DNA from 3 places in the Glutamicibacter halophytocola genome. Region 2 is predicted to be linked to each of the others. Evidence: predicted binding sites of a transcription regulator. Region 2 holds the regulator's gene; each other region holds the start of a gene.

Evidence for each region. Region 2 encodes LexA, which represses DNA repair genes until DNA is damaged. Its sites were predicted from a motif close to TCGAACANNTGTTCGA; they were not measured.
Region 1: the regulator LexA is predicted to act here: its motif matches at 2,998-3,013, upstream of AOZ07_RS14630 (shikimate dehydrogenase).
Region 3: the regulator LexA is predicted to act here: its motif matches at 5,511-5,526, upstream of AOZ07_RS15070 (DUF222 domain-containing protein).

Annotation. Positions count from the first base shown of each region.
Region 1 covers NZ_CP012750.1:3,154,540-3,164,164, forward strand. The annotation lists gene AOZ07_RS14620 (IclR family transcriptional regulator domain-containing protein) at 1-174, opposite strand, end outside; gene AOZ07_RS14625 (bifunctional sugar phosphate isomerase/epimerase/4-hydroxyphenylpyruvate dioxygenase family protein) at 192-2,045, opposite strand; gene AOZ07_RS14630 (shikimate dehydrogenase) at 2,045-2,917, opposite strand; gene AOZ07_RS14635 (MFS transporter) at 3,071-4,408, shown strand; gene AOZ07_RS14640 (LysR family transcriptional regulator) at 4,522-5,451, opposite strand; gene AOZ07_RS14645 (YeiH family protein) at 5,524-6,585, shown strand; gene AOZ07_RS14650 (3-hydroxybutyrate dehydrogenase) at 6,599-7,378, opposite strand; gene AOZ07_RS14655 (hypothetical protein) at 7,469-8,065, opposite strand; gene AOZ07_RS14660 (FAD:protein FMN transferase) at 8,045-8,935, shown strand; gene AOZ07_RS14665 (ferric reductase-like transmembrane domain-containing protein) at 8,928-9,497, shown strand; gene AOZ07_RS14670 (NADH-ubiquinone oxidoreductase-F iron-sulfur binding region domain-containing protein) at 9,494-9,625, shown strand, end outside.
Region 2 covers NZ_CP012750.1:1,250,609-1,260,233, forward strand. The annotation lists gene hflX (GTPase HflX) at 78-1,646, shown strand; gene AOZ07_RS05875 (ATP-dependent DNA helicase) at 1,639-3,636, shown strand; gene AOZ07_RS05880 (glycoside hydrolase family 76 protein) at 3,876-4,763, shown strand; gene lexA (transcriptional repressor LexA) at 4,845-5,564, opposite strand; gene AOZ07_RS05890 (LysM peptidoglycan-binding domain-containing protein) at 5,823-6,176, shown strand; gene AOZ07_RS05895 (histidinol-phosphate transaminase) at 6,258-7,364, shown strand; gene hisB (imidazoleglycerol-phosphate dehydratase HisB) at 7,387-8,007, shown strand; gene hisH (imidazole glycerol phosphate synthase subunit HisH) at 8,008-8,643, shown strand; gene AOZ07_RS18735 (hypothetical protein) at 8,646-8,795, shown strand; gene priA (bifunctional 1-(5-phosphoribosyl)-5-((5-phosphoribosylamino)methylideneamino)imidazole-4-carboxamide isomerase/phosphoribosylanthranilate isomerase PriA) at 8,823-9,560, shown strand.
Region 3 covers NZ_CP012750.1:3,256,031-3,265,655, reverse strand. The annotation lists gene AOZ07_RS15090 (BCCT family transporter) at 1-504, shown strand, start outside; gene fdhD (formate dehydrogenase accessory sulfurtransferase FdhD) at 615-1,445, shown strand; gene AOZ07_RS15080 (FdhF/YdeP family oxidoreductase) at 1,503-3,824, shown strand; gene AOZ07_RS15075 (nucleobase:cation symporter-2 family protein) at 3,917-5,371, shown strand; gene AOZ07_RS15070 (DUF222 domain-containing protein) at 5,549-7,024, shown strand; gene AOZ07_RS15065 (SPFH domain-containing protein) at 7,123-8,004, opposite strand; gene AOZ07_RS15060 (aldo/keto reductase) at 8,138-9,127, shown strand; gene nirB (nitrite reductase large subunit NirB) at 9,150-9,625, opposite strand, start outside.

The DNA of each region.
Region 1 (9,625 bases), 1.9 Mb from region 2:
CAGATACCCGAGGTCAACGAGGGTGAGCAGGAATCGGCGCGCCGAGGCCCTGGTTTGATCCGTCGCCGCAGCAACCTGGGACACCGTCAGCTCGGAATTGCCTGCCGAAAATGCCAGCAGCACGGCCAAGGTCTTTTCCGCTGACTTAACGAAATAATCCGGCCGCTCTGCCACTGTTTGCTCTCCCAGCTTTACAAGTTTCTGCTCCAGCGATTGCTCTCGAATTGAGAGGCAAGCCTGACCGGCGCATTGGGCGCCCCATACCCATCGTAGCCAGAACGCCGTTCAACTACCTCCAAGAACATGTTGCCGAGGGTCTTGGTGTAGAAATGCAAGAACTCTCCGGCCTCATCGCGGTCATACAACAGGTGCAGCTCCTTGAGGGTATCGAGCAATTGCGCGTCAAGGTCGAAGCGGGCCGCCAGGTCCTCGTAATAGTTGTCGGGAACCTGCAGGAACTCCATGCCGCGTGCGCGGGCATTGCGTGCCACCTCGATGATGTCATCGGCCCGCAGCGCCACGTGCTCCGGGTACTCGTGATTGCGCTCGATGATGCTTTCCAGTCCCTGCGGCACAATGTTCAGCGCCAGCCGGACAGCGGAATCCGCCGTGGACAGAACCTGTGAACGCACCAGTCCCATCGGGCTGGGGACCTCTGTTCCGGGACGGGCTTTGAGGTTCAGGACGCTGCTGTAGAACAGCACTGATTCGTCGAAGCATTGCCATGGCTGGGCGATGTTGATGTGGTCGATGCCCAGGATCGGCCCGCTGGGCACAGCGGATGCCGCGGGCCCGGCATCTTCGAATTCCAAAACCCAATTCCGGGTATTGGCCGGCGAGCTGAAGAATACTTCGGTGCTATCGGGCGCCACGAAGCCAGGCAGGTCTTGTTCATTGTTGGTTTGCTGGCGGGGTACTCGCGTCGCGAGCAGGGCTCCACCGCGTTCGCCGCTGGCCACCGGGTCCGGCACCAGCACGCCGAAGCCGGAGACGGCGGCTTCCACTCCTCGGCTTCGTTGCGAATTGATGATGATCTTCGCCTCGCCGGAGCTCCACAGCTGCACCGGCTTGCGGCGGTGCTGCCCGCTGAAGCTGAAACCGAGTTGTGCCAGCATCCCGGCCACGCGCTCTGGGTCCTCGGTCCGGATCTCGGCAAAGTCGAATCCGGTGGCGTCTTGCTCTCCGGGCAGGACCTTGAGGTCCAAGGCGTAGTGCTCCCCGGTCGATCCCAACAGCTGGGCCGTCGTGGACTGCAGCCACTGCAAGGACCGCAGCCCGTCGATCGCGGTGCGCTCCACGTTGGATTGGCGGAAAACATCATTGAAGATTTCCAAGGAAATGATGCCGTCATAGCCTGAGCGCACGAGTTCTGCCAGGAACTGGTCCAGCGCGAAGCCGCCCTGTCCCGGAAAGAGCCGATAGTGGCGGGACCAGGAAAGGATGTCCATGGAGAGCACCGGTGCATCGGCCAGCTGGACAAAGAAGATCTTCTCTCCGGGAATTGCGGCAATTTCCGAGGGATCATCGCCGCGCGAGAGGATGTGGAAGCTGTCGATGCACAATCCCACGTTGGCGCGGTCTACCCGCTTCACGATCTCCCACGAATGCTGGTAGGTATCAACATACTTGCCCCAAGCCAACGCTTCATAGGCAATGCGCACATCGTACCGGGCGGCAAGATCTGAAAGCTGCCGGATTTGATCCACAAACAGGCCATCGTCGTTGATGGTGGCGGTGCCGACATTGGAGCACAGCAGCATCAGGTCCATGCCCAGCCGCTGCATGAGCTGGAACTTGGCTTCAGCGCGGTGCAGATTGGCCTGCAGCTGTTCTTCGGTGACCCCTTCAAAATCGCGGAAGGGCTGGAACAAATCCAGGGTCAGCCCCAGCCGGTGCGCCATGGCCTTGACTTCCTCGGGCGACATCGGGCTCACCAACAGATCCTGCTCAAAGATCTCGATGCCGTCAAAGCCGGCTTTGGCGCAGGCCAGAAGTTTTTCTTCCAGGGTTCCCGACAGGCATACCGTAGCGATAGAGGTGCGCATTACAGTCCTTTTTCCAGCAGTTCCAGCAAGTGGCCACGCACCTGCTGTGTTTCCGGCCTGATGCCGGTGATGATTTCGAAGGCGTCCACCGCTTGGCCAACGGCCATGTATCCGCCGTCCAGGACTTGGCATCCGAGGTTGCGGGCAGCAACGATCAGTTCGGTGTTCACCGGGCGGTAGATGCAATCCGCGACCCAGTGCCGCGATTCCAGTGCTGCGATATCCAGCGGAAGACCGGGATGGTGATGCATGCCGATCGGGGTGGCATTCAATAATCCATCGACCTCGCCCAGAAGCTGCGGAACCTGGGCAGGCGTTGCGGCATGGACCAGGGCTTGCGGGAAGTTCTTGCGCAGCTCTTGGACCCTGTGGTTGACCCGATCCTCGTCGAGATCAACGATATGCAGCTGCTCGGTCCCGGAAGCCAGCAAGGCGTAGGCCACCGCGGCGCCGGCGCCGCCAGCGCCCAGCTGCAGCACTTTCTTCTTCTTGGCTCCGGGGAGCCCCTCGGCCAGGCCGCGGGAGAATCCGGAAGCGTCGGTGTTGTGCCCGATGAATTTCCCGTCCTGGATCACCACGGTGTTCACCGCGCCAATGGCCCTCGCCGTTGGCGAGATGTCATCCAGATGGTCCAGAACAAGTTGTTTGCAAGGATGGGTTACATTGAAGGCGTTAAATCCCAGCTTGGCTCCTGCTTGGAGCAATTCCCCGATGCCGCTTGCCGGAAGTTCCAGTTCGGTGAGGTCAATCGGCCGATACAGGTAGCGCAGCCCGTGCACCTCGGCGGCGCGTTCGTGCATCGGCGGGGTCAGCGATGGCATGACGCCGTCACCGATCAGACCGACCAGATAAGACTCAGCACGTGTACTCATGTTCTCCCGCAGCTCTTCTTGATGACGTCAGGTGTTGCCTGAGTTGTGATTTACATCTACTGTAATCCAATGAACACATTCCGAACAAGTGTACGCATAGCGAACATCTAGAGCGGATCCTCACCTTCAAAACACTCGACGAGGAGTCACCCGATGCCATCGCCACACAACTCCGACGCATCTGCCGGCACGGCCAGCGCAGGACGAACGCCGGTCAAGGCGGCCGTCGCCAGCTTCATGGGCAGCGCTGTTGAATACTACGATTTCTTCATCTTCGGCTCAGCCGCGGCCCTGATCTTTCCGCATATCTTCTTCCCCGATACCGACACCAACGCCGCGGTCATGTCGCTGGCCACCTTCGGCTTCGCCTACGTGGCCCGCCCGGTGGGAGCCATCTTCGTGGGGCACTTTGGCGACCGCATCGGCCGGCAAAAAGTCCTGATGTTCACCCTGATCCTGATGGGCGCATCCACCTTCCTCATCGGCTGCCTGCCCACCTTCGAGCAGGTAGGCTGGCTCGCCCCGATCCTGCTGGTCCTCGCCCGGCTATGCCAGGGACTCTCGGCGGCCGGCGAGCAGGCCGGAGCCTCATCGATGTCGCTGGAGCACGCCCCGGATCACCGCCGCAGCTTCTTCACCTCATGGACGCTCACCGGCACCCAAGGCGGCCAGATTCTTGCCGCGATGATCTTCATTCCAGTGGTTGCCCTTCCGGATGAGATCAAGTTCGGCATCGGCTGGCGCATCCCGTTCTGGCTCTCGGCAGTCGTCGTGGTTGTCACCTTCTTCATCCGCCGTTCGCTGCACGAAACCCCGGAGTTCGAAGAAGCCAAGAAGAACAATGAGATTGCCAAGCTGCCGCTGGCAGTCCTGCTGCGCTTCCACTGGAAGGACGTGCTGCGCGTAGTGCTGTGCGCATTCATCGCCGCCGTCTCCACGGTGTACGGAACCCTGGCCATCTCCTACGGCAAGGTCATTGGAAACATGGATGAGTCGATCACCCTGTGGCTTGTTGTTGCCGGCAACATCGGCGCATTGATCTCGCAGCCGCTCTTCGGCATGCTGGCTGACAAGATCGGCCGCAAGCCGGTCTTCATCTACGGCGCCCTGGGCTCGGCGGCCATCATGCCGTTCTATCTGCGGTCCATGGAATCGAGCAACGCGTTGCTGCAGTTCACCCTGTCGGTCCTGGTCTTCTCCTGCGCCTACGCCGCGGCGAACGCCGTGTGGCCCAGCTTCTACGCGGAAATGTTCTCCTCGCAGGTGCGCTTCTCCGGCTTGGCCATCGGCACCCAGCTTGGCTTCCTCATGGCCGGTTTTGCCCCGTCCATCGTGGCCGCCCTGGGCGGGCTTGAAGCCAACGGCTGGGTCCAGATCAGCCTGTTCACCGCGGTGATCGCTGTCATTGCTTCGCTCTCGGCACTGACCGCACGCGAAACCTATCGTGTTCCGACCAAGCAGCTGGGCCACGCCGTCGAGAAGGTCTCCTAGCCGCCATCGCAAGCATCCCGGCACGTTTGGCCTGACTTTTTCAAGGAAAGCCAAACGTGCCGGGATGTCGCTTTTAAGAGGACACAAGAGTGCGACCCGGGACCGCCTGGATCTCAAGACCTGGGCAACTGATTAATGGCGATGCCAAGGAGCATCCGTTCATTGGCGTTCAGCGCACGCTCTTCACGCCAAATGGCACGCAGCTCGCGCATCAGCGCCGGGCCGGCAAACGGAACTTCGACCAACGCCCCCTGCTTGAGCTGGTTCTCCACCGCCAGCTGGCTGAGCACTGCCGGCCCCATGCCTCCGGCGACCAGCTGGCAGATGGTCGCATTGCTATTGAATTCCGCAATCGGCTTGGCCCGCTCAACGGCGGACAAGGAGTTCAAAAAGGCCCGGGTCCCCGAGCCTTCCTCGCGCTCGATAAGCGCGGTTTCCTGCAGCTCTTCCAAGGTCACCGGGTCCTTCCGGCCGGCCCAAGGGTGGGCAGGCGAAACCACGACCAGCATTTCATCGCGAAACACTTCACGGCTCCTGAGCGACGAGGGCAGCTGTGGCGTTTCAACAAATCCAAAGCTGAGCTGCTCCTGTTCCACCGCCTGGATCACGTCGTGGGAATTCATGATTCTCATCCGCGGAATGACGCTGGGCAGCTTCTCGTGCAGCTGCCCGATCCATGACGGGGCCAGGTATTCTGCCACCGTCATGCTGGCCCCGAATTCCAGCTCCTTGTTGCCATGCTCGGCCAGCGAGCGCACACCGGCGGAAAATGCGTTCAACCCGGCGAGCGCCTCGCGTGCCCACTGGACGGTCAAGACTCCTTCTGCGGTCAGGGTTGATCCGCTGGTTTTCCTGGTCACCAGCGCATATCCCAATCGGCGCTCGAGGGTTTTCAGCGCCCGCGAGGCGTTGGATTGCGCCATGCCGGCCGCCCGGGCACCTGCGCTGAGGCTCCCGTGATCGGCAATGCCAACCAGCAACTCCAATGATGAGAATTGCAGCCAATGAGACATGCTCTGCCCTGCTGGCGAATCGCTATCCATATCATGATCATATGCCCGCGATAGCCAGGAGGTGAATACCGCCAGATAGCGCATCGGCGAAGAATGGTGAGCATGAACCACCTCTCGGGATCCACCAGCACGGCTTCTGCTTCCGATGACGGCCTGGCCAGCAGAACGCCGCTGGCCACCCGGCTGCTCTCCGGCCCGGTCCCTGGCGTGCTGTTGTGCCTGGCCGTCGGCGCGCTGTGCATGCTCGCCAGCCATTTCACCCGTTCCGTGAGCGCGTTGCTCATCGCCATTGTGCTTGGCGCCCTGTGGCGCAACCTGGCGCCAGTGCCCCATGTTGCTGATTCCGGAGTAGCCCTTTCGGCAAAGAAGCTGCTGCGGTGGGGAATCGTCTTTCTGGGATTCCAATTGTCCTTGGAATCCATCCTTGCTCTTGGCCCCGGCGTGCTGCTGGTGGTGGTTTCATCGGTGGCCATCACGTTCCTGCTCACCGCCTGGATCGGCAAGCTGATGGGCCTGGACCTGGAACAACGGCTGCTGATCGCCATCGGTTTTTCCATCTGCGGCGCGGCAGCTGTGGCTGGGGCTGAAGGAACAATCAAGGCCAAGGAGCATCAAGTAGCCACAGCAGTTGGCCTGGTGGTGCTTTTCGGAACCCTGATGATTCCGGCCATGCCCGCGCTGGGCCTGCTTTTGGGTTTGGATGAACGCGGCATCGGCATGCTCGTGGGCGCTTCAACCCATGAGGTGGCACAGGTTGTGGCCGGCGCTGGCTCGGTGTCGGCAGCCGCCTTGGCCGTGGCCGTCACCGTGAAACTGGCCAGGGTTCTCCTGCTCGCTCCGGTGGTTGCCGGAGTCGGAATCTATATGCGGCGCAAGCACAGCGTTCGCGGCGACAAGAATCCGCCGCTGGTGCCCTTGTTCATCATTGGTTTCCTGGCCACCATGCTGGTGCGCACCACCATGGATCTCCCCGAGGTGTTCATCGACGGCGCTTCCACCGTGCAAACCCTGCTCTTGTCTGCGGCCATGTTTGCCCTGGGGCTCGGGGTCCACCTGCGCAGCATCTTCACCTCCGGGATCAAGGCATTGCTCTTGGGACTGGTTGCAACGCTGATCATCGCAGCCGTGGCCGCCAGCGGAACAGTTCTTTTCCCTCCTGCATAGTGCCCGGCGGTGGCTACCGCGCGCTCCAGCCTCCATCCATGGTGTACGAGGCACCGGTGACCATGCCCGCCGATGATGAGCTGAGCCAGGCCACGAGGGAGGCGACTTCTTCTGGCTCAACCAGCCGCTTGATAGCAGCCTCGGTCAGCAGGATCTTCTGCACTACCTGCGATTCGGGGATCTGGTGCAGCTTGGCCTGATCAGCAATCTGCTGTTCCACCAATGCCGTACGGACATATCCCGGGTTGATGCAATTGCTTGTGATTCCATGCTCAGCACCCTCCAGCGCGGTGACCTTGGACAGGCCTTCCAGCCCGTGCTTGGCCGAAACGTAGGCGCTCTTGAAGGCGCTGGCGCGCAAGCCGTGGATCGAGGAGATATTGATGATCCGGCCGAAGCCGCGTTCGCGCATGCCGGGAAGGGCGGCACGGATGAGCAGAAATGGCGCTTCCAGCATGAGCCGGTGGATCAGCCGCCACGCCCCGGGATCAAATTCATCGATGGCTGCCACCCTCTGGATGCCAGCGTTGTTGACCAGGATGTCGGTCTCGACGCTGCACTGCTCAAGGGACTCGGTCTGCGAAAGATCCACCGCCCAGGCGCTCCCTCCCAAACGGGCCGCAGCCTCGCGGGCCGCCTGCTCATCCCTGTCCGCGATCGTGACTGCGGCACCTGCCTGGGCCAGTGCTTGCGCGCAGGCGAATCCAATTCCGCTGGCACCCCCGGTGACCAATGCGCGCCGGCCTCGCAAGCCGTCATTGCTGGTGGCCGGCAGTTCTGTTTCCTGGGTCATGGCCCGTGATATCCCTTCGTGCGCACCGTTGCGGCAAGGGCCCGATTCTCGGAAGCCCACTGCCAAGCTATGGCCAATTTCCAACCCGGGTCAACGATTCGCGCTGTGCAGATTCCGCAGGTCAATGTGCACTAATGCACGGCTTGGCGATCCCAGCCCGTGCCAATCGCGCAAATATTCAAAGACAGTTGCTACAAATGGCAGGGCATGGTCAAAGAATGCCTTGGGACTATCAAATTGCAGATACCCATCGAAATGCGAAAAGGCCACCATGAACCCCCTCAACCAGCAACGTCGAGCGTCCAGACGAATCGCTGCCGCCGTCGCCGCCTCGAGCGTCGCGGTGATCGGCAGTGGCGCAGTCCTCACCACGACGCAGGATGAGGCGTCGACGCAATCACCAACGACTGTGTCAACCACCGATAACAGCAGTGCGAAGAGCTCAACGACGCAAAGCCAGGAGACGACGCAAACTCCGGAAACCGACACGGATTCAAACGCCGGTTCCGGGTCAAGTTCCGAGTCCACTACGGATTCCCTGGACTCAAGCGCCAATGGCTCCTCACCGGTCTCCCCGGGCACCCGTGGCTCAATCAGTGCAAGATCCTCGGGGTCATAGCCATGAGTGGCAAAACTACCTGGAAAATCTGGGGTTTGAGCGCGGCGATGACGGTAGAAACTGCTCATCTGCTCAAGCCCGCCAAGGCAATTGTTGATTCGGTCCTTGCCGAGGTCGAATTGGCCAGCAGCAGGTTCCGTCCCGATTCCGAGGTGATGCAGCTGGCTCGAACTGGCGCCAACAACACCAGCATCTCCCCCACACTGGCTCTGCTCATTGACGGCGCCCTGAAAGCAGCGCGCGACAGCGACGGAGACGTTGATCCGCTGTTGGGCGGCGAATTGGCCAATCTGGGCTACGATCGCGATTTCGCCCGGCTGCCTGCAATAACCGCCAAGGGCGTGAGCATCACCCAAGGCCCCCTGCGCCCGATCTTGTGGCCCCTGATCCAGCTGAACGGCACGAAGCTCACGCTGCCCGCCGGCACCGCGCTGGACTTGGGGGCCACGGCCAAAGCCATGGCCGCTGATCTGGCTGCTGCACGGGTGGCAGAGGAATTGGATACCGCGGCGCTGGTCAGCCTCGGCGGAGACATTGCTACCGCCGGCAACGCCAAGGAACCCTGGCAGGTGCTCGTTCGGGACACCGATGCCGATCCATGGCAACAGGTCTCGTTGCATTCCGGTTTTGCCATGGCCACCTCCAGTACGCGCAAGCGCCGCTGGAGCCACCGGGGACTGGCCATGCACCACATTCTTGATCCGGCCTTCGGGCTGCCAGCGCACCGGGTTCATTCCAGCATCACTGTCGCCGCGTCAACCTGCCTGCAAGCCAATACCTATACGACCGCGGGCATCGTGCGCGGAGCCAAAGCACTGCAATGGCTGGAATCCATGAACCTTCCTGCCCGCCTGGTCGGCCTTGATGGCACGGTGCAGGGCACCTCCCGCTGGCCTGCACCGGCCCGCAAGCCAGGGAGCGTGAGCGAGAATGGATGAGTTATTCTGGTCCATCGCGCGCACCAGCGGCATCATCAGCCTGTGCCTATTGACCGGTTCGCTGCTGCTGGGGATCATGGCCCGTTCGGGAAGGTCCTTCGGTGCCCTATCCCGCTACACCCAAAGCCTGCTCCACCGAAGTTTTTCGCTTTTGTCAGTGCTCTTTGCCGCGCTGCACGTCATTGCCCTTCTCGCTGATTCCTACGCCCGGGTACACCTGATCGACCTGCTCATCCCGTTCTTCGGCGAATACCGGCCATTCTGGCAAGGACTAGGAACTGTCGGGCTGTTGCTGATGCTTGCGGTGTCACTGACCGGGTTACTGCGCCAGCGCCTGAGCCAGCCGATGTTTCGAGGCATCCACCTCGCTTCCTACCTGTTGTGGCCGATTGCCGTGGCCCACGGGCTGGGCAACGGTTCAGACGCCGGCGCCGTTTGGTACCGCGTCATCACCGTCGTTTCGATCGCGCTTGTCGCCACCGCCGGCATCTGGCGGCTGACAGCTAACTATGCGGATCATGCATCCGCCCGCCGACTGGCCCGTGAAGGAGCAAAGCCATGACCACCACCATCCCCACCATGCACCGCGGTGTCCTTGAAGAACCGCGGTTGCTCGCGGCAGGTCCCGACGCGCGGTGGACTGAGCATCTTGAATGCTTTGGCCCGCTGCCCCCGACCACTTCTGACCAG
Region 2 (9,625 bases):
CAGAACCCCAACGCGTCACGTCGCGAACTGGGGGTCAACCGCACTATTCTGGAATGCGAAGTACTTCTAAGGAGACCATGACTAACTCCGAGTCACACGAGCACGATTCGGCATCAATGGATGATGCCCAGATCCAGGCCGCTATCGACAGGATCCTCGAAGCCGATGAAGCCCAAAGCCCACAGGTCCAGCACTTCGGAGAAGAAGATACCTCAATCTTCTCCGGGCAGGCCACTGCGCTCAACCGCTTCTCGACCGGCTTTACCCAATACGACGGGGACCAGGATGACCTCGCGGAGCGTCGCGCCTTGCGTCGCGTCGCGGGCCTGTCCACCGAACTCGAAGACGTTACCGAGGTCGAGTACCGCCAGCTGCGCCTGGAACGCGTTGTGCTGGCTGGTATTTGGAGCGAAGGCACCGTCACCGACGCCGAAAACTCCCTGCGCGAACTGGCCGCCTTGGCTGAGACCGCAGGTTCCGAAGTTCTCGACGGCGTGGTGCAGCGCCGCAGCAAGCCGGACCCGTCGACATTCCTGGGGTCGGGCAAGGCCGAGGAACTGCGCGGCATCGTTGTCTCTACCGGCGCGGATACCGTGGTGGTTGATGCTGAGCTGGCTCCGTCCCAGCGCCGTGCCCTCGAGGACATTGTGAAGGTCAAGGTTATTGACCGCACTAGCCTGATCCTTGATATCTTCGCGCAGCATGCGAAGTCCCGAGAAGGCAAGGCACAGGTTGAACTGGCCCAGCTCGAGTACCTGCTGCCACGTCTTCGTGGCTGGGGCGAATCGATGTCCCGCCAGGCTGGTGGTCGTGTAGGTGCCGCCGGTGGCGGCATTGGCTCGCGTGGTCCGGGTGAAACCAAGATCGAGATGGACCGTCGCCGCATTCGCGACCGCATGGCCAAGCTGCGTCGCGAGATCAAGGCCATGAAGCCTGCTCGTGAGGCCAAGCGCGCCAATCGCAAGCGCAATGAAGTGCCCGCAGTGGCTATCGCCGGATACACCAACGCCGGAAAGTCATCTTTGCTCAACCGCCTGACCAACGCCGGTGTCCTGGTGGAGAACGCGCTGTTCGCCACCTTGGATCCAACCGTGCGCCAGTCGTCGACTGAAGACGGGCTGACCTATACGTTGGCCGATACCGTTGGATTCGTGTCGAACCTTCCAACCCAGTTGGTGGAAGCCTTCCGCTCAACTCTGGAAGAAATTGCCGATTCTGATCTAATCCTGCACGTAGTGGATGCTTCGCACCCTGACCCGGAGGGGCAGATTCAGGCCGTTCGTACCGTGCTTGGCGAAGTTGACGCGTTGAATATCCCGGAAATCATCGTCCTGAATAAGGCTGACGTCGCGGATCCATTTGTCATTGAACGAATCCGCAACCGTGAATCCAATACCTCCGTGGTTTCGGCTCACACCGGTGAGGGCATCGAAGAGCTGCTGGAAAAGATCAGCTCGTCGATTCCGCGTCCAGGCATTCAGCTTGAAGTTCTCATCCCGTACAACCGCGGGGATTTGATCGCAAAGCTGCATCAGAGCGAATCTGAAATCCTGGAAAGCGAACACCTGGACAACGGCACGCGATTGATCGTCAAGGTGCGCGATTCCCTGGCGGCAGAGTTGGAGACTTTCAACATTCATGGATAAGCAAGAGCAGGCCCTTGAGCTTCTTGAGGCCGCGGTAACTTCCATGGGTGGCGCCATGCGTACAGGCCAGCAGGAAATGGTCAAGCACGTGGTGGCTGCCTTGGAAGACGAAGAACATTTGCTGGTTCAAGCTGGCACCGGAACGGGAAAGTCCATGGGTTATCTCATTCCGGCGCTGGCCCATGCGCAAACTAGTGCCAAGCCAGTGATTGTTTCAACCGCTACACTCGCGTTGCAGTCGCAAATTGTCGGTCGCGACGTGCCGAGATTACTTGAGTCACTCAAGGGCAAGCTCTCCCGTCCCATGGATGTGGCTCTGCTCAAAGGCCGCTCCAACTACTTGTGCCAATACAAGCTCGGTGGCGGATACCCCGATGACGAAGGCACGCTGTTCTCGATGGATGAACCGGCAGTACCCGCCGGAACCACCTATTCACCGCTTGCCAGTGAAGTGATGAAACTTCGCGATTGGGCCGAGCGCACCGATACCGGCGACCGAGATGAATTGGTGCCCGGCGTCAGCGACAAGGCCTGGAAGCAGGTTTCGGTTTCGGCGATGGAATGCCTGGGTTCTCAAAAGTGCCCGATGGCCGATGAATGCTTCTCGGAAATGGCACGCGCCCGCGCGGCCGAATCTGACGTGGTGATCACCAATCATGCCTTGCTGGCGGTGTCTGCGTTTGAAGGCCTGTCGGTCTTGCCGGATTTCGATGTGGCCATCATCGATGAGGCCCACGAACTGCAGGACCGCGTGACCAGCTCGGTGTCTGGCGCCCTGTCGGCTCGAATGGTGATGACTGCTGCTGGTGGCGCCAAGCGCCACTGCGGCGTCAACGTCGATGAAATGGTCAAAGCGGCCAACCGACTGGAGAAGTCCCTGACGGGGATCCCCACCGGTCTGCTGGAGCAAGGCTTGCGCGAAGACATGGGCATTGCACTCAATGACATTGTTGAGCAGGCTCGCCTGGCATTGGCGCTGTCCAAGCCAGAGGCGAACGCGCCCGCCGATGGCGGACGACAGACTGCACGCTCCCAGCTGCAGGCTGTTATGGATGACTCTCTGCGCATGCTCGAATCTGAAGAGCGCCGCGAAGTTCTCTACACAACGCGCCCACGGGAGTTCGTAGAAGGCCGAGGCTACGTGGAGGCCGAAGAATCCCAACCGGCAACGCTGAATGTCGCACCGCTGTCGGTGGCAGGAAAACTGCGCGAAGGCCTATTTGATGGCCGCACGGTCGTGCTCACCAGTGCAACGTTGGCTATCGGTTCGCAATTTGATGCCGTGGCCGGTTCGCTGGGCTTGATGGGGAACGGAGCGCCAACATGGACTGGCGTCGATGTGGGAAGCCCTTTTGATTATCCAAAACAAGGCATCCTGTACGTAGCCAGGCATTTGCCAAAACCTGGCCGTCAACTTGCCGCTGAGACCCTGGACGAGATTGAAGATCTCATCAAGGCATCCGGCGGTGGCGCACTGGCGCTGTTCACTTCGAAGCGTTCGGCGGAAGAGGCCGCCAGCATCTTGCGCGAGCGGCTGGACGTGGACATCTTGTGCCAGGGCGAGGCCAGCATGAAATCCCTGGTCGAACAGTTCGCAGACGAACGCGACACTTGCCTCTTTGGCACGATGACGCTGTGGCAGGGAGTTGACGTCCCGGGGGATTCCTGCCGTCTGGTCATCATCGACAAGATTCCATTCCCACGCCCCGACGACCCGATTTCGAAGGCCCGGACCGAAGACGTCGCCAAGCACGGTGGCAATGGCTTTATGCAGGTTTCGGCTACGCATGCCGCCATCCGCTTGGCGCAGGGCGCAGGACGCCTGATCCGATCGGTCAACGACCGGGGCGTTGTAGCCATATTGGACTCGCGCATGGCCACGGCGCGCTACGGAAGCTTCCTGAAGGCTACCCTGCCACCGATGTGGCCCACAGTAGACAAGAAGGTCATTTCTGGAGTTCTGGAACGCCTCAAGCCTGCTGAAAAGTAACTTCCAGTGCTTGAAAGCAATGACCCGGTGACTCGGGCTCGTTGAATGCACTAATGTCTGTGCCACAGGGAAGGAAAAATCCGGAAGGCAAGATGAAATCCATGAGGGGACTGGCGCGTGAAGCAGCCGAAGATACGCATGCGCGATTTGGCCATCGGCTCCTTTGCCTGCCAGGCACGTGGATTGGCCGGCCCTATAGCCTTCAGCACCGGATGCATGACGGAAGCATGCTCAGCGATATGAATGGATTTTCTCATCCGTTTGCTGAGTGGAACTACTGGTGGCAGGCCCACTACCTGGATGCGATCCTTGACGACGGGCTGGGCTATTGGGAAGCTGGCGATCGTGATGCAGCCCGGTGCGAACTTCACCGTGCCAAAGACCTGCTGGCAGGAATCCGCATTCGCAATTTCGGAGTCTTCCCGAACTACTTCTTTGACGATATGGCATGGCTGGCGCTGGCGAGCCAGAGGTTGCTGGCTTTTTCCCGGAAGCTGGAAGGGCACAGCCATCTCGGTGCAAAACGAGCAATAACGACTTTGCGCAAGCAATTGGAAAGCGGCATCGACGAAGTCTTCGATGGCGGCTTGTACTGGTCGAGGAAACGCGATTTCAAGAATGCCCCTGCCAACGCTCCTGCCGCACTCTTTTTCGCACGCATCGGTGATCGCGAACAAGCCAGGAAGCTGCTTGACTGGATGCATTCCAACATCTTCAGCGACCAGCACGGTTTATATCTTGATGGGCTCAGACTCACTTCAGCAGGCCAAAAACTGGAAGATCACCTCTATACCTATAACCAGGGACCGGTGCTCGGCGCGCTGCTGGAATTAGGTACCGCAGCTGATCTGGAGCATGCTGCTGCACTTGTTCATGCCACACGCCGGCATCTGGCCGACGAGGCCGGATCCCTGCTGCTTGATGGAGGAGGCGATGGCAACCTATTTGCCGGGATTCTCTGCCGATACCTGGCCCTCTGCGCAAACGATGAGCGCATGGATCTGGAGGTTCGGGGCATCGCACGCGATTTGGTGACGTCGACAGCTAGCCGATTGGTCAACGAAGAACCACGACGGCTCTCAGCGGCAGTTCAGCGTTGGATGATCTTCAGCGCAGCACAACGGTGAGAATCGAAACCGAAATCGCAGGGAGCAATCGACTGAGGGGTGTCGATGCTTGCGCACCAACACCCCTCATGCCAGATGCGATTAGAGCGAACGCATCACAGAAACAACACGGCCCATGATCTTGGCCGCGTCGCCCAAGATCGGTTCGTAGCGTGAGTTCTGGGGCAGCAGCCATGTATGCCCATCGCGCTGCCGGAAGGTTTTGACAGTGGCTTCTTCGTCCAGCAATGCAGCGACGATATCGCCGTTTTCAGCATTCTGCTGACGGCGGACGACTACCCAGTCACCATCACAGATAGCGGCATCAACCATGGAATCGCCAGAGACTTTGAGCATGAATAATTCGCCGTGTCCGACCAGCTGGCGAGGCAACGAGAAAACATCTTCGACAGACTGATCAGCAAGGATCGGCCCACCAGCAGCGATCCGGCCGACCAATGGAACCATGGTCGTATCGGCTGACGTGCTGAGCTCGATGACCATCGCGTCTTCGGCAGCCTTGCTCTCTGCAGCCTCCGACGCCGTTGAGTTCTCAGCATCGTCCGCCAACTGCAGTGGCAACAAAATCTCCATGGCGCGCGGACGGCGTGGATCTCGACGAATGTACCCGAGCTTTTCTAGCTGGCTCAATTGGTGGGTGACGCTCGAAAGGCTCTTGAGCCCTACCGAGTCGCCAATCTCACGCATGGATGGTGGATAGCCGTTCTTGCCGATGGCACGCTGGATCGTTTCCAGGATCTTCTTTTGGCGAATCGTCAACGAGCGTGCATTCGATCGGGGAGTGCGTTGTGAAGCTGACATGAGATTTTGCCTTCCCTAGCTATCTGTCGAAAGTTCGGCAGTCCAAACTGTCGGAGCCAGATGGTGTGATGTTTTCATTGCTCGTCTACTTCGAAATCTTAGTGGATAAGCGAGCTTCTTTCAAAGATTTGTTCGAAAACTTCTGGACAAGTCGGACGAAGCTCTGTTAGAACAGATGTACTAGTTTCGAACAAGTCTTCGAAATCTACATATCGAATATAACTTCGCATCGCTACACAATCTTGAGGAGATAAGGTCATGGCAACCCTCGCACTTGACTCAAATCAAACCCAGAGCCCATTGAAGATCCGGATCAACCGCCGCGGCTGGGCTGTTTTGGTGGGCATTCCAGTTTTTGCGCTAACCGTAGCTGCAGCGTTCTTCTTCTCGATGTTCGCTTCAGATGCAAGGGCATCATCTGAACTCCCAACGGGCGTCGAAACTGTGGACGTCACCGTTATCCCGGGCGACACCGTGTGGAGCTTGGCCAAGGAGTACGCCCAGGGCTACGACGTCACTTCTGCTGTCAGCCACATTTCGGAACTCAACTCCCTCCAGGGAAGCGAGATCCACGTTGGCGACTCGCTGTCGATCCCTGTGCTCGCTGGTTAGAGCATCGATCGAGGCAGGGGATTGTTACCTTGACTCGTAGCGGATTCACCCGCCAAGCCGGTACGCACGTAGACTTATTGCGTGAATGACCGCAGTGAACTTTTGAGTCAGCTGCCCTTGCGTGAGAATCTCCGCGGGCTATCCCCATATGGCGCACCACAAATCGACGTGCCCATTCAGCTGAATGTCAACGAGAACACTCATCCGCTTCCGCCAACTGTCGTGGATGCCATTGCGCAAGAGGTCGCAAAAGCAGCAACCAGCCTCAACAGATACCCGGATCGTGAATTCACCGAACTCCGTGAACTGCTGGCTGACTATCTCGGCCACTCCCTGACCGCAGGGAACATCTGGGCGGCAAACGGCTCGAACGAAATCCTCCAGCAAATCCTGCAGGCATTTGGCGGGCCAGGACGAAGCGTCATGAGTTTCGGACCAACATACTCGATGTACCCCCTCCTAGCTAGCGGGACCGATACAACATATATCGCCGGTACGCGCGCCGAGGATTTCACTCTCTCCGCAGAATCCGCGGCAGAACAAGTTCTCAGGCACCAACCGAACATTGTCTTCCTGTGCTCTCCTAACAACCCCACGGGCACGGCGCTTGGCCTGGACGTGATCACAGCCGTATATGACGCAATGAGCGAGCACAATGGCATGGTCATTGTTGACGAAGCCTACGCCGAGTTTTCCTTGTCCAGCACCAAATCGGCGCTCACCTTGCTTGAAGGCCGCCAGCGGCTCATCGTCACGCGCACCATGTCAAAGGCCTTTGGCCTTGCCGGTGCCCGCGTCGGGTACCTCGCAGCGGCGCCTGAAGTCACCGATGCCATTCGCTTGGTGCGGCTGCCATACCACCTCTCGGCCGTCACGCAGGCAACTGCCGTAGCGGCGCTGAAGAATATCGATTTGTTGTTAGCCCAGGTGGAAGACATCAAAACGCAACGAGATCGAATTGTTGCCCGCTTGAAAGAGCTTGGGCTTAAGCCTTCCGTCTCCGACTCCAACTTCGTCTTTTTCGGCGGGCTGGAGAACCCCCACGCGGTGTGGGAAGGATTGTTGGAAGCAGGCATTATCGTCCGCGACAATGGGATCCCGGGCACTCTGCGAGTAACCGCCGGAACCGAATCAGAAACTACTGCGTTCTTGGATCGTCTATCCGAGCTGCTCGGCGCGGAAAAGTAATCAAGAACAAGCGAAGGAAGACATGGCTGCCGAATTGATTGGCGCACGTCGCGCCCGCATGGAACGCGTCACCAGCGAATCGTCCGTATTCGTAGAACTGGATCTCGATGGAACTGGTGTGTCGGAGATCAGCACGTCCGTGCCGTTCTACGACCACATGCTCACCGCGCTGTCCAAGCACTCGCTCATTGACTTGACCGTTCGGTCAACGGGCGATACCCACATCGACGTGCACCATACCGTGGAGGACACCGCCATCACCATCGGCGAAGTGCTGCGCGTTGCCCTGGGCAACAAGGCCGGCATCCGGCGCTTCGGCACCGCATATGCTCCATTGGATGAAGCGCTTTCGCGTTCAGTGGTGGATGTATCCGGACGCCCCTACCTCGTCCACTCCGGCGAGCCGGCGGGGCAGGAATACCACCTCATCGGTGGGCACTTCACCGGTTCCATGACCCGCCACGTTTTTGAAGCGATCACCTTCCACGCCCAGATTTGTGCACATATCGAGGTGCTCTCGGGCCGCGATCCACACCATATTGTCGAAGCCCAGTTCAAGTCCTTTGCACGAGCTCTGCGCGAAGCCGTTGAATTCGACGAACGCATGGGTGACAAGATTCCATCCACGAAGGGTGCACTGTAAGTGGAAAAGAAGAATGTAGTTGTTCTCGACTACGGTTCGGGCAACGTCCGTTCGGCTGTCCGGGCGCTGGAAGCCGCGGGTGCTCACGTGGAGCTGACCGCAGATCCCGAAAAGGTCATGAGCGCTGACGGGCTGGTTGTTCCTGGCGTTGGCGCCTACGCGTCCGTGATGGAACAGCTGACGAATATTGGTGCCCTGCGCTGGATCGGCCGCCGCATCGCCGGAGGACAACCCGTATTGGGGATTTGCGTCGGCCACCAGGTCTTCTTCGAGGAAGGCGTTGAGCACGGAGTCCAAACGGCCGGTATCGGCGAATGGCCCGGCACCGTCGAACGGCTCAAATCCGATGTCATTCCGCACATGGGCTGGAATACCGTGCAGCCACCAGCTAGCACCAAGCTCTTTGCCGGCGTCGAGAACGAGCGTTTCTACTTCGTGCACTCATACGCAGTGCAGAAGTGGGAATTCGACGTTACGCAACCTGCAATGACTCCGCCTCAAGTTACCTGGAGCACGCACGGAACGCCATTTGTGGCCGCAGTGGAGAACGGTCCACTCTCGGCAGTGCAATTCCACCCGGAAAAGTCAGGCGAAGCCGGCGCACAGCTGTTGCGCAACTGGTTGGGCACCCTGTAGGCATGTGGACCATCGTGCTTGGGTTCGTTGGCGCATTCCTGGCTGGCGGAGCGATCTCCCTCAAAAGCCAGAAGGCCCATATCTCTTGGGTCATCGCGCTATGGGCTCTCGCAGCAATGAGCATCATTGCCGCGTGGGTATTGGCCCTCTAAAAAATTCATTTCTTCACAAAGGACATTATGAGCGAGCAACCAATTCTCGAACTCTTGCCTGCCGTAGACATCGCCGGAGGCCAGGCAGTGCGTCTGGTCCAGGGCGAAGCCGGTTCCGAGACGGGCTACGGCGATCCACTGGAAGCTGCCCTTTCCTGGCAGAACGCAGGTGCTGAATGGCTGCACCTGGTTGATTTGGATGCTGCTTTTGACCGCGGCAGCAACGTGGAGATCGTCCAGCGCATCGCCAAGGAACTGAACATCAAAGTTGAGCTCTCTGGTGGCATTCGTGACGATGCGTCCCTGGACCGCGCCTTGGAATTCGGCGCGACCCGCGTCAACTTGGGAACCGCTGCGCTAGAAAATCCTGAATGGACCAAGCAGGCCATCGCCCGTCATGGCGACAAGATCGCAGTGGGCATGGACGTTCGAGGCACCACCTTGTCGGGCCACGGCTGGACCAAAGATGGAGGCGACTTGTGGGAGGTCCTGGCGCGCCTGGAAGATGCGGGATGCGCCCGTTACGTCGTCACCGACGTGACCAAGGACGGCACCCTTCGCGGACCGAACGTCGAGCTGTTGCGTGAAATCGCCGCAAAAACCAATAAGCCTGTCGTAGCGTCGGGCGGCATCTCGTCGCTCGAAGACCTGCGTGTGCTTCGCGAGTTAGTTCCAGAAGGCATCGAGGGCGCCATCATGGGCAAGGCCCTGTACTCAGGACAGTTCACCTTGCAGGAGGCCCTGGACGTAGCAGGACGCCGCTAAGTCCGCTCGCTCCACCACAATGACGGTTTGAATGCCACTGGGCATTCAAGCCGTCATTTGTTTTC
Region 3 (9,625 bases), 1.9 Mb from region 2:
GTGATGGGTGTTCCATCGCTGGTCTTCAGCATCTGGTTCAGCATCTTCGGCGGAACCTCGATGCACCAGGAAATGCACGGTTCCTCCGGCATTGGCCAGGCCACCCTCGCCGATACCAATAGCACCTTCTTCGCGATGCTGGCCGAGCTGCCCTTGCCGGCAGTGACCTCTGCATTCACGGTGATCCTCGTGGTGCTCTTCTTCATCACCGGTGCAGATTCCAATACCTACGTGCTGGGGACCTTGACATCAGGCGGAAATATGTACCCGAAGCGCCCGATCCTGACCATCTGGGGGCTGCTGACCGGAGTCTGCGCAATCGTGCTCCTCCTGGTCGGTGGCCTGGAAGCGCTGCAGCAAGCGGCCATCTTGTCGGCCGTTCCGTTTACGGTCATTGTGACGCTGCTGGGCATGTCGCTGGTCAAGGAGCTCAGGAACGACACCCGGCTGCCGCTGGCGGCCTACAAGGAAAAAACGGCAACGGGAGTTCGCAGCGGCCAGTGAACAGTTGCCGGGCTGATTTGCGGCCTCCAGGGACATCGGGCACTGCGTTTTCGCCTGTGGTGTGCGAGTATTGGCCAGAGCAACAAGAAGCACCGCAAGGAGCAGCCAAGATGGGCCGTAAGATCGTTCGCCGCCGGGTTATTCGCGCCACGCGAGAGGGCGGCTGGCGCCCGCGCGAGGAGAAACTGGCCGGCGAGGAACCGCTGGAAATCCGTTTCGGGCATACCTCGTACACCACCTCGATGCGCACCCCGGGCGACGATTTCGACATGGTCGCCGGGTTCCTTGTGGGCGAGGGCGTGATCCGGGCCTCCGAGCAGCTGCTTTCCCTGCGCTACTGCGCGGGCACCGATGAGGAAGGCAACCAGACCTTCAATGTCATCGAGGTGCAGCTGGGTCCCGGGGCCACGCCCCCGGATGCGGCGAAGGCGCGCAATGTGGTGACCAGTTCGGCCTGCGGGATCTGCGGCACCAACTCGATTGACGAGGTGCGCAAGAAGGCCGGGTTCGAGCTGGATGCCTCGGCCGGGTCGATCGAACTGGAGACCTTGCTGGATTTGCCCGACACCCTGCGCGAGTCGCAGAAGCTGTTCTCTTCCACCGGGGGAGTGCACGCGGCGGGGCTGTTTTCCACCGCCGGCGAATTGCTGATCCTGCGCGAGGACGTGGGGCGGCATAATGCGGTGGACAAGGTGATTGGGGCGGCGTTGCGCTCCGGAATGCTGCCGCTGAAGGATACGGTGCTGCAGGTTTCCGGACGCGCCTCCTTCGAACTGGTGCAGAAGGCGGCGATGGCCGGAATTCCGCTGCTCACCGCGGTCAGCGCGCCTTCCTCCCTGGCCGTGGATCTGGCGGATGAGACGGGCCTGACGCTGGCGGCTTTTTCGCGCAAGCACAGCGTGAACATTTATACACATGCGCATCGGATCAATAAGGCGTAGCCTTGTAATATGTGAGCTGGATATCAGTACCGGTCGCGCCACCACCAGGAGGGTTTCATGCATCGTTCGGCACCTAAAAAAGACATCAACGAGGATGATCTGAAAGTCAGCGAACCTGCCCATGCCGCCGCGGGCCTCAAAGCGGTCATGGTCTCCATGGAGCGCGGCTTCAGCCAGGCCGGAGCATCGCGCACCCTGCGCTCGATGCTGCGGGTGAACCAGCATGGCGGCTTCGACTGCCCGGGCTGCGCCTGGCCCGAATCCATCACCGAACGCCGCAAGCCGGCCGAATTCTGCGAAAACGGCGCCAAGGCCATCGCCGAAGAAGCCAGCGCCCGCACCGTCACCCCCGAATGGTTTGCCCAGCACTCCATCGAGGACCTGCGCGACAAGACCGAATACTGGCTGGGCTCCCAGGGCCGGATCACCACCCCGATGATCATCCACGAGGGCGAGAGCCACTACCAGCCGATCAGCTGGGCGCAGGCCTTTTCCACCATCGCGGAGCACGTGAACGCCACCACCTCCGATCGCTGCGTGTTCTACACCTCCGGGCGCACCGCCAACGAGACCGCGTTCATGTACCAGCTGCTCGCCCGTTCGCTGGGCACCAATAACCTTCCGGACTGCTCGAACATGTGCCACGAATCCTCGGGCACCGCACTGAATCCGACGATCGGCATCGGCAAGGGCACCGTCTCGCTGGAGGACTTCGAGCACACCGAGCTGATTTTTGTGGTTGGCCAGAACCCGGGCACCAACCACCCGCGCATGCTCTCCGCGCTGGCCGACGCGCGCAAGCGCGGGGCCCGCGTGGTCGCGATCAACCCGCTGCCCGAAGCCGGCTTCTTCGGCTTCAAGGATCCGCAGACCGTGGGCGGCATGCTGGGCAAGGCCGAGCCGGTGGCCAGCGACTTCCTGCAGATCAAGGTCGGCGGGGATCTGGCCCTGTTCCAGGCCTTCGGCCACCTGCTGCTCGAAGAGGAGAAGAAGAACCCGGGCAGCGTGGTGGACCACGAGTTCATCGCCCAGGTGACCGACGGATTCGACGCCTACCGCGCAGCGCGTGCCACCGTGGACTGGGAAGCCACCGAAGAGGCCACGGGCCTGAGTCGCGAGCAGATCACCGAGATCGCGCAGCTGCTGATCAAGTCCAAGGCCACCATCATCTGCTGGGCGCTGGGGTTGACCCAGCAGCCGCACTCGGTGCCGACGCTGAAGGAAATCATCAACCTGCTGCTGATGCAGGGCAACTTCGGCAAGCCCGGCGCCGGCGCCTGCCCGGTGCGCGGCCACTCCAACGTCCAGGGTGATCGCACCATGGGCATCTGGGAGAAGCCCACCGAGAAGCTGCTGGCCTCGATCGACGCCGAATTCGGCATCAGCTCCCCGCGCGCCCACGGCTACGACTCCACCGAAACCCTGCACGCCTTCGAAAAGGACGAGGTAGACGTGTTCGTCTCCATGGGCGGCAACTTCGCGCTGGCCAACTCGGACACCGAAGCGCTGGAAGCGGGCATGCAGCGGGCCAAGCTGACCGTGCACATCTCCACCAAGCCCAACCGCTCGCATGTGGTGCACGGCAAGACCTCGCTGATCCTGCCCACCCTGGGCCGCACCGACAAGGACGACAAGCACCCGGGCGGGGCGCAGTTCCTCTCGGTGGAGGACTCCATGTCGGTCATCAAGTCCACCCGCGGACGGCTCACCCCGGTCTCCGAGCACCTGCTGGCCGAACCGGTGATCGTCGCCCGCATGGCCCAGGCGATCCTGGGCGAGGACCACCCGGTCAACTGGCGCGCCATGGCCGAGGACTACGACGTGATCCGCGACCACATCGAGAAGGTGCTGCCCGGCTTCGAGAACTTCAACGCCCGGGTGCGCGAAAAGAACGGCTTCGTGCTGCCCAACCCGCCGCGCGACACCCGCTCCTTCGCCACCGACATCGGCAAGGGCCGGTTCACCGTCTCGGACTTCGAGGCGCTGAAAGCCCCCGAGGGACACCTGATCCTGCAGACCATGCGCAGCCACGACCAGTACAACACCACCTTCTACGGGCTCGATGACCGCTATCGCGGCATCAAGGACGGCCGCCGGGTCATCCTGGTCAACCCGGAAGACCTGGAGCAGACCGGGTTCAAGGACCGCGACCTGGTCGACGTGATCTCCACCTTCGCCGGCACCGAGCGCCGCGCCAACCGCTTCCGGCTGGTCTCCTACCCGACGGCCAAGGGCTGCGTGGCGGCCTACTACCCGGAGGCGAACGCGCTGGTGCACCGCGATCTGGTGGCCCGCGAATCGAACACCCCGGGCTTCAAGGCCATGATGGTGCGCTTCGTGGAGCACACCCAGCAGCCCGGGCGCACGCTGGATAGCTGATCTATCGGGCTCATGCGGGAGAATTGAGGGCGGGGCGCATCCCGGCAACGCGGGATGCGCCAATTTGCAGTCCACCGCAGAGGATTTTCCCCATGAGCACCAGACCCGAAGACGAACGCCTGAGCCCCGGCCGCACCGTGGCCTACGGCTTCCAGCACGTGCTGACCATGTACGGCGGAATCATCGCCCCGCCGCTGGTCATGGGCGGGGCGGCCGGCATGGACACCGCGCAGATGGGCGTGCTGGTGGCCTGCTGCCTGTTCATCGGCGGCCTGGCCACGATCCTGCAGACCCTGGGCATCCCGTTCTTCGGCGCCCAGCTGCCGCTGGTGCAGGGCACGTCCTTCTCCGGGGTGGCCACCATGATCGCCATCCTCAATGGCGGCGGGGGGATGCCCGCGGTTTTTGGCGCGGTGCTCGCCTCGGGCGCGATCGGCATCCTGATCGCCCCGTTCTTCGCCAAGCTGCTGCGCTTCTTCCCGCCGGTGGTCACCGGCGTGGTCATCACCATCATCGGCGTCTCGCTCTTCCCGGTCACCGCGGATTGGGCCATGGGCGGGTCGGCCGCCGGCGATAGCTACGGGTCGATGAAAAACATCGCCCTGGCCGCGATCACCCTGCTGATCCTGCTGGCCTTGTCCAAGTCCGGGGTGGCCGCCTTCTCGCGCCTCTCGATCCTGCTCTCCATCGCCCTGGGCACCCTGGTGGCCGTTCTCATGGGCATGGCCGACTTCTCGCAGGCGCTCGCCGGCGAGATCTTCGCGGTGCCGGCGCCCTTCGCCTTTGGCGCACCGGTCTTCGAAGTCAGCGCCATCATCTCGATGATGATCGTCATCCTGGTGACCTACACCGAGACCACCGCCGACATGCTCGCGGTCGCCGAAATCACCGGCTCCAAGGTGGATTCGCGCCGCATCGCCAACGGCCTGCGCGCCGACATGCTCTCCTCGGCGGTCGGCCCGATCTTCAATACCTTCACCCAGTCGGCCTTCGCGCAGAATGTCGGCCTGGTCGCGATCACCGGGGTGAAAAGCCGCTTTGTGGTCGCTGCCGGTGGCGGCATCCTCGTGGTCCTGGGCCTGCTGCCGGTGCTTGGCCGCGTCATCGCCTCGATCCCGCAGCCGGTGCTCGGCGGCGCCGGCGTGGTGCTCTTCGGCTCGGTCGCCGCTGCCGGCATCCGCACCCTGGCCAAGGCCAAGGAGGACAACATGAACATGCTGATCATCGCGACCTCGCTGGCCTTTGGCTGCATCCCGATGGTCAAGCCCGACTTCTATGCCGCCTTCCCCGCCTGGGTGGGCACGATTTTCCAATCGAGCATTTCCTCGGCGACGATCATGGCCGTGCTGCTGAACATCATCTTCAACGAGCTGAACTGGGGCAAGAAGGAAACCTCGCAGCGTTCCGTCTACAAGCACCAGCTTGAGGGGCTGGCCGACGGCGATCACCTCGTGGGCGGCAAGCTCTACGACCAGCAGGGACTGGAAGTGCAAATCATCGCCGAGCAGCCCGGCCAGGCCGGCGATCGGCCGATGCCCCAGGGCTAGATTCACGCTGGGCCCGTTCGAGCACCACGACCTCGTGCGCGCCCATTCCACCCCGGGCCTATCCGCCCTGAACCTGAAATACCATCGCTGACTGGTAACTTTACCGTGTTCTAAAAGTTATCCACCCGCAACCAAACAATCGAAGACATGTTCGATTAACCGGCGTAAAATAAGAACATGTCCGAAACCACGATCCCCCCAGCGCAAACCCCCAACCCCGAAAACCACGACGGATTCACCGCCGTGGTCAAAGGACTGGAAACGAGCCTGGCATACATCGAGGAACACGGAACCGCCGAGGAATGCCTCACCAGCATCGCCCGCCTGGAACGCGCCATCTCCTCCCTGCGCTACCACCAGGCAGCCCTCGCCCACCAAACCGAAATCAACGTCGTCCACCAGAACGCCACCCGCGGCAACCTCAAGCAGCTGAACCGCGGCACCGCCGCCACCATAGCCCTCGCCCGCAAAACAGACCCCCACGGCTACCGCGAATACCTCGAAAACTGCCGCATCCTCTTCAACAACACCCCGCACCTGGCCGCCGCCTACAGCCGCGGCGAATTCACCGAAGCCCAAATGCGCGCCATCCTCACCCCGCTGCGCATCCTCAAAGCCGAACGCCGCACCGAATTCGATCAGCTGTACGCCAAGAACCCCCGACTGTTCGCCAACCAGGGCACCAGGAAAATCAGCGACACCGTCAAGGACTTCACCTACGCCTACGCCTCGGACGACCAGTGCAAAGAACAAAAAAGCGCCGAAGAGCAACGCCGCATCAAATTCACCGCGCACCCGGACACCGGCATGATGAGCATCCACGCCGAACTGCCCATCATCGCCGGCCTGGCCCTGAAAAACGACATCAAGGCAAAATCCACAAGCCTCAAAGCCCACGGCGACCCGCGCACCCGCGCGCAAATCGAAGCCGACTACCTCTCCAGCTTCTGCACCAGCCCGGACGCAACAGTGCCCGTGAACATGAACGTCGCACTGGTCATGACCGACAAGACCCTCTTCCTCGGCGACCGGCAGCCAGCCTACCTCGACGGCTACGGAGTCATCGCCCCGCAATACGCGCGCGAACTGGTCGCCGGCAAGGAAATCCTGAACAACATGACCCTCGCGGAAATGGCCACCACCCGGCCCCCGGCCTTCATCGACACCCTGGAAGCGACCATCGAGCTGATCCGCCTCTATACCGCCCCCGGGGACCGGGAGCTGATCGCGATGGACTCCACCGCACGGATCTTCCCGGAGAAAATGAAGAAGTTCATCAGAACCCGCGACCGGCGCTGCCGCACCCCCTTCTGCGACGGGATGATCGAGGAAATCGACCACGTCACCCAGGCCTGCCTGGGCGGGCACACCTGCGTGGTCAACGCCGATGGAAGGTGCAAGTTCTGCAACCAGGCCAAGGAAACCCCCGGATGGCAGGAAATTGTCATCTCCCGGGGGCCGCACCGGATGAAGATCGCTACCGGAATGGGGCCGACGTATCATTCCACCGCGCCGCCGGCGACAGGTTTTGCGCATCAGCCCTACCCGCAGTGCATGAGCGAAGCTGACTGGGTGCGTTCCTTCGAGGACTGGCTGAACCGGCCGCCGGACACCGGGAGCAGTCCGCCGGATATCGAGGATATCCCTGCCTGATCGGGGCTACCTGCCCGCACGGGGAGTAGAACGTGAGCTGGAGACAGCAATCGCCCCAGTCCACATGAACTGGGGCGAGTTGTGCCTGGCGGTGAATGCTACTTGTTGTTCTTGTCGCCAGTCATGGTAATTGGCTGAACTCCAGAATTCGGGAAACATCCAATCGGGCTCTGGTTTGATTCCGCCACAATGTCCAAGCACTTGGATGTCAACGTTTCCGGGGTCAGGGAACGTTCCAGGATCTTGTTGGCTTCTGCTTCTGCGGTGCTGGTCTGCTTGCGCTGTTCAGCCACGCGCGTCTTGGCCGCTTCGGCTTGAAGCTCATTGATGCGGTTCTGCGTCGGCTCATCAAAGTTGATGATTGGCAGCGTGACAGAACGGATTTCGATCTGGGTCTTCACCTTGCCCTGCATCTTTTCCTGCACTGCCTTGGCCAGCCCCTCAAGATCCTGGCCGCCCTTCGACGGCTCGGTGTAGGCCAAAGGGTCATAGGTAGCCATGACTTCATTCAACGTGGCTCGGAAATTTCGATCCACCAGGTTCGACTGGATGCCCTCAAAGGTTCGGTAGTCCAGGAACACGTCCATGGCATCGTCGGTCTTCAGCTGCCACTGGATCGAAGCATCAACATTGGCACGGCCGTTGTTTCCCAGGCGAACGGGAATGCCGCTGTCGCCGGAATAGACGTCGTTCTGCACGGAGCCATCCAGCTTCTCGACCTTTTCCCACGGCCACTTCAGGTGGAAGCCGTTGCTCACCACGGATGTAGGCTTTCCCAGCGCGACCTTCACGCCAACGGTGCGAGGCTGGACGATGGTGGTGGACATGATGCCAAGAACGACCAGCGAGACGGCAAAAACGCCAATGCCGGTGGCACGCGTTGCGGAACGGTTCTTGTTCTCAGGTTTCATCGTTTTGCCGGCCAGCATGACGACCAGGCCGATGAGCGCGCAGAACAGCGCAAAAATGGTGGGAAACATGATCTCCTCGATGTTGTGATGACAGTGAATATTCTATCGAATGGATCATAAAGAATTTGGTTGAAACGCCGATTGGGCAGCAACGCCTCGTCTTCCATGCGTGAAATGGAGGTGACGCACTACACTCGAAACCATGCAACAACGAGAACTTGGACGTACGCAACGCAATGTTTCTGTCATCGGCTTGGGAACCTGGCAACTTGGCGCCGACTGGGGGTCGGTAGAAGAGTCCGATGCCTTGGCCGTGCTCGATGCAGCCTATGAATCGGGCGTGAACTTCTTCGATACCGCCGACGTGTATGGAGATGGCCGCAGCGAACAACTGATCGGCACATGGCTGAAGAATAATCCCGATGCCGACATCACCGTAGCCACCAAAATGGGGCGCCGCGTCGACCAGCTGCCGGAAAACTACAATCTCGACGCATTCCGCGCATGGAATGACCGGTCGCGCGCCAATCTCGGGGTGGATACGCTGGACCTGGTTCAGCTGCATTGCCCGCCAACCCCGGTGTACACCACCGAGGCCACCTACGATGCGCTGGATGCCATGGTGGATGAAGGACGCATGGCAAATTACGGCGTCTCGGTGGAAACCGCAGAGGAAGCCTTGGCCGCCATTGCCCGGCCAAATATTGCCACCGTGCAGATCATCATCAATGCCTTCCGGCACAAGCCGCTGGAACTCGTTCTTCCGGCAGCGCGCAAGGCGGGCGTCGGAATCATCGCGCGCGTCCCGCTGGCCAGCGGCCTGCTGGCCAACCGCTACACCCTGCAAACCGAGTTCGCGAAGGACGATCACCGCAATTACAACCGCGACGGCTCAGCGTTCGACGTGGGGGAGACCTTCTCCGGAGTCGACTACGCAACCGGAGTCCAAGCCGCCGGGCAGTTTGCGCAGTTGGCCTCCGCAGAAGCTCCCGGGGCCACCAGCGCGCAGGTAGCGCTGGCTTGGCTGGCTGCGCAAGAGGGAATCAGCACCATCATTCCCGGCGCGCGCAACCCGGAACAGGCGCGAGCCAACGCGGCGGCCGGGTCGCTGGAGATCAGCGAGGGCTTCAAGAAGTCAGTACGCGATCTCTACGATTCCTCGCTGCGCGCACAAATCCACCCGCGCTGGTAGCAGCGCGGGTGGATCAGGCCGATTAGTGCTGCGGCGCTCCGACCGGGATGCTGGCACCTAGTGCCACCGGCTCGGCGGGGCGCCGCTGGCCGCGTTCGGACACGTACTCCAGGGCAGTATCCGGTTCGGCAGTGTTCACGAAGGAGCGGAAGCGCTTGAGCTTGACCGGGTCGGCCAAGGTGGCAGCCCATTCGTCCTCGTAGTTGGCCACGTGGGATTCCATGGCTGCTTCCAGCGCTTCGGCCAGGCCCAGCGAATCCTCCACGACCACCTGCTTGGCATGATCCAGGCCGCCCTCCAGATCCTGCAGCCAGTGCGCGGTGCGCTGCAGCTTGTCCGCGGTGCGGATGTAGTACATCAGGTAGCGGTCGATGTACTTGAACAGCGTCTCATCATCCAGTCCGCCAGCCAGCAGCTGGGCATGGGCCGGGTTGGCGCCGCCGTTGCCGCCGACATAGAGGTTCCAGCCTTCGGAGGTGGCGATCACGCCAATGTCCT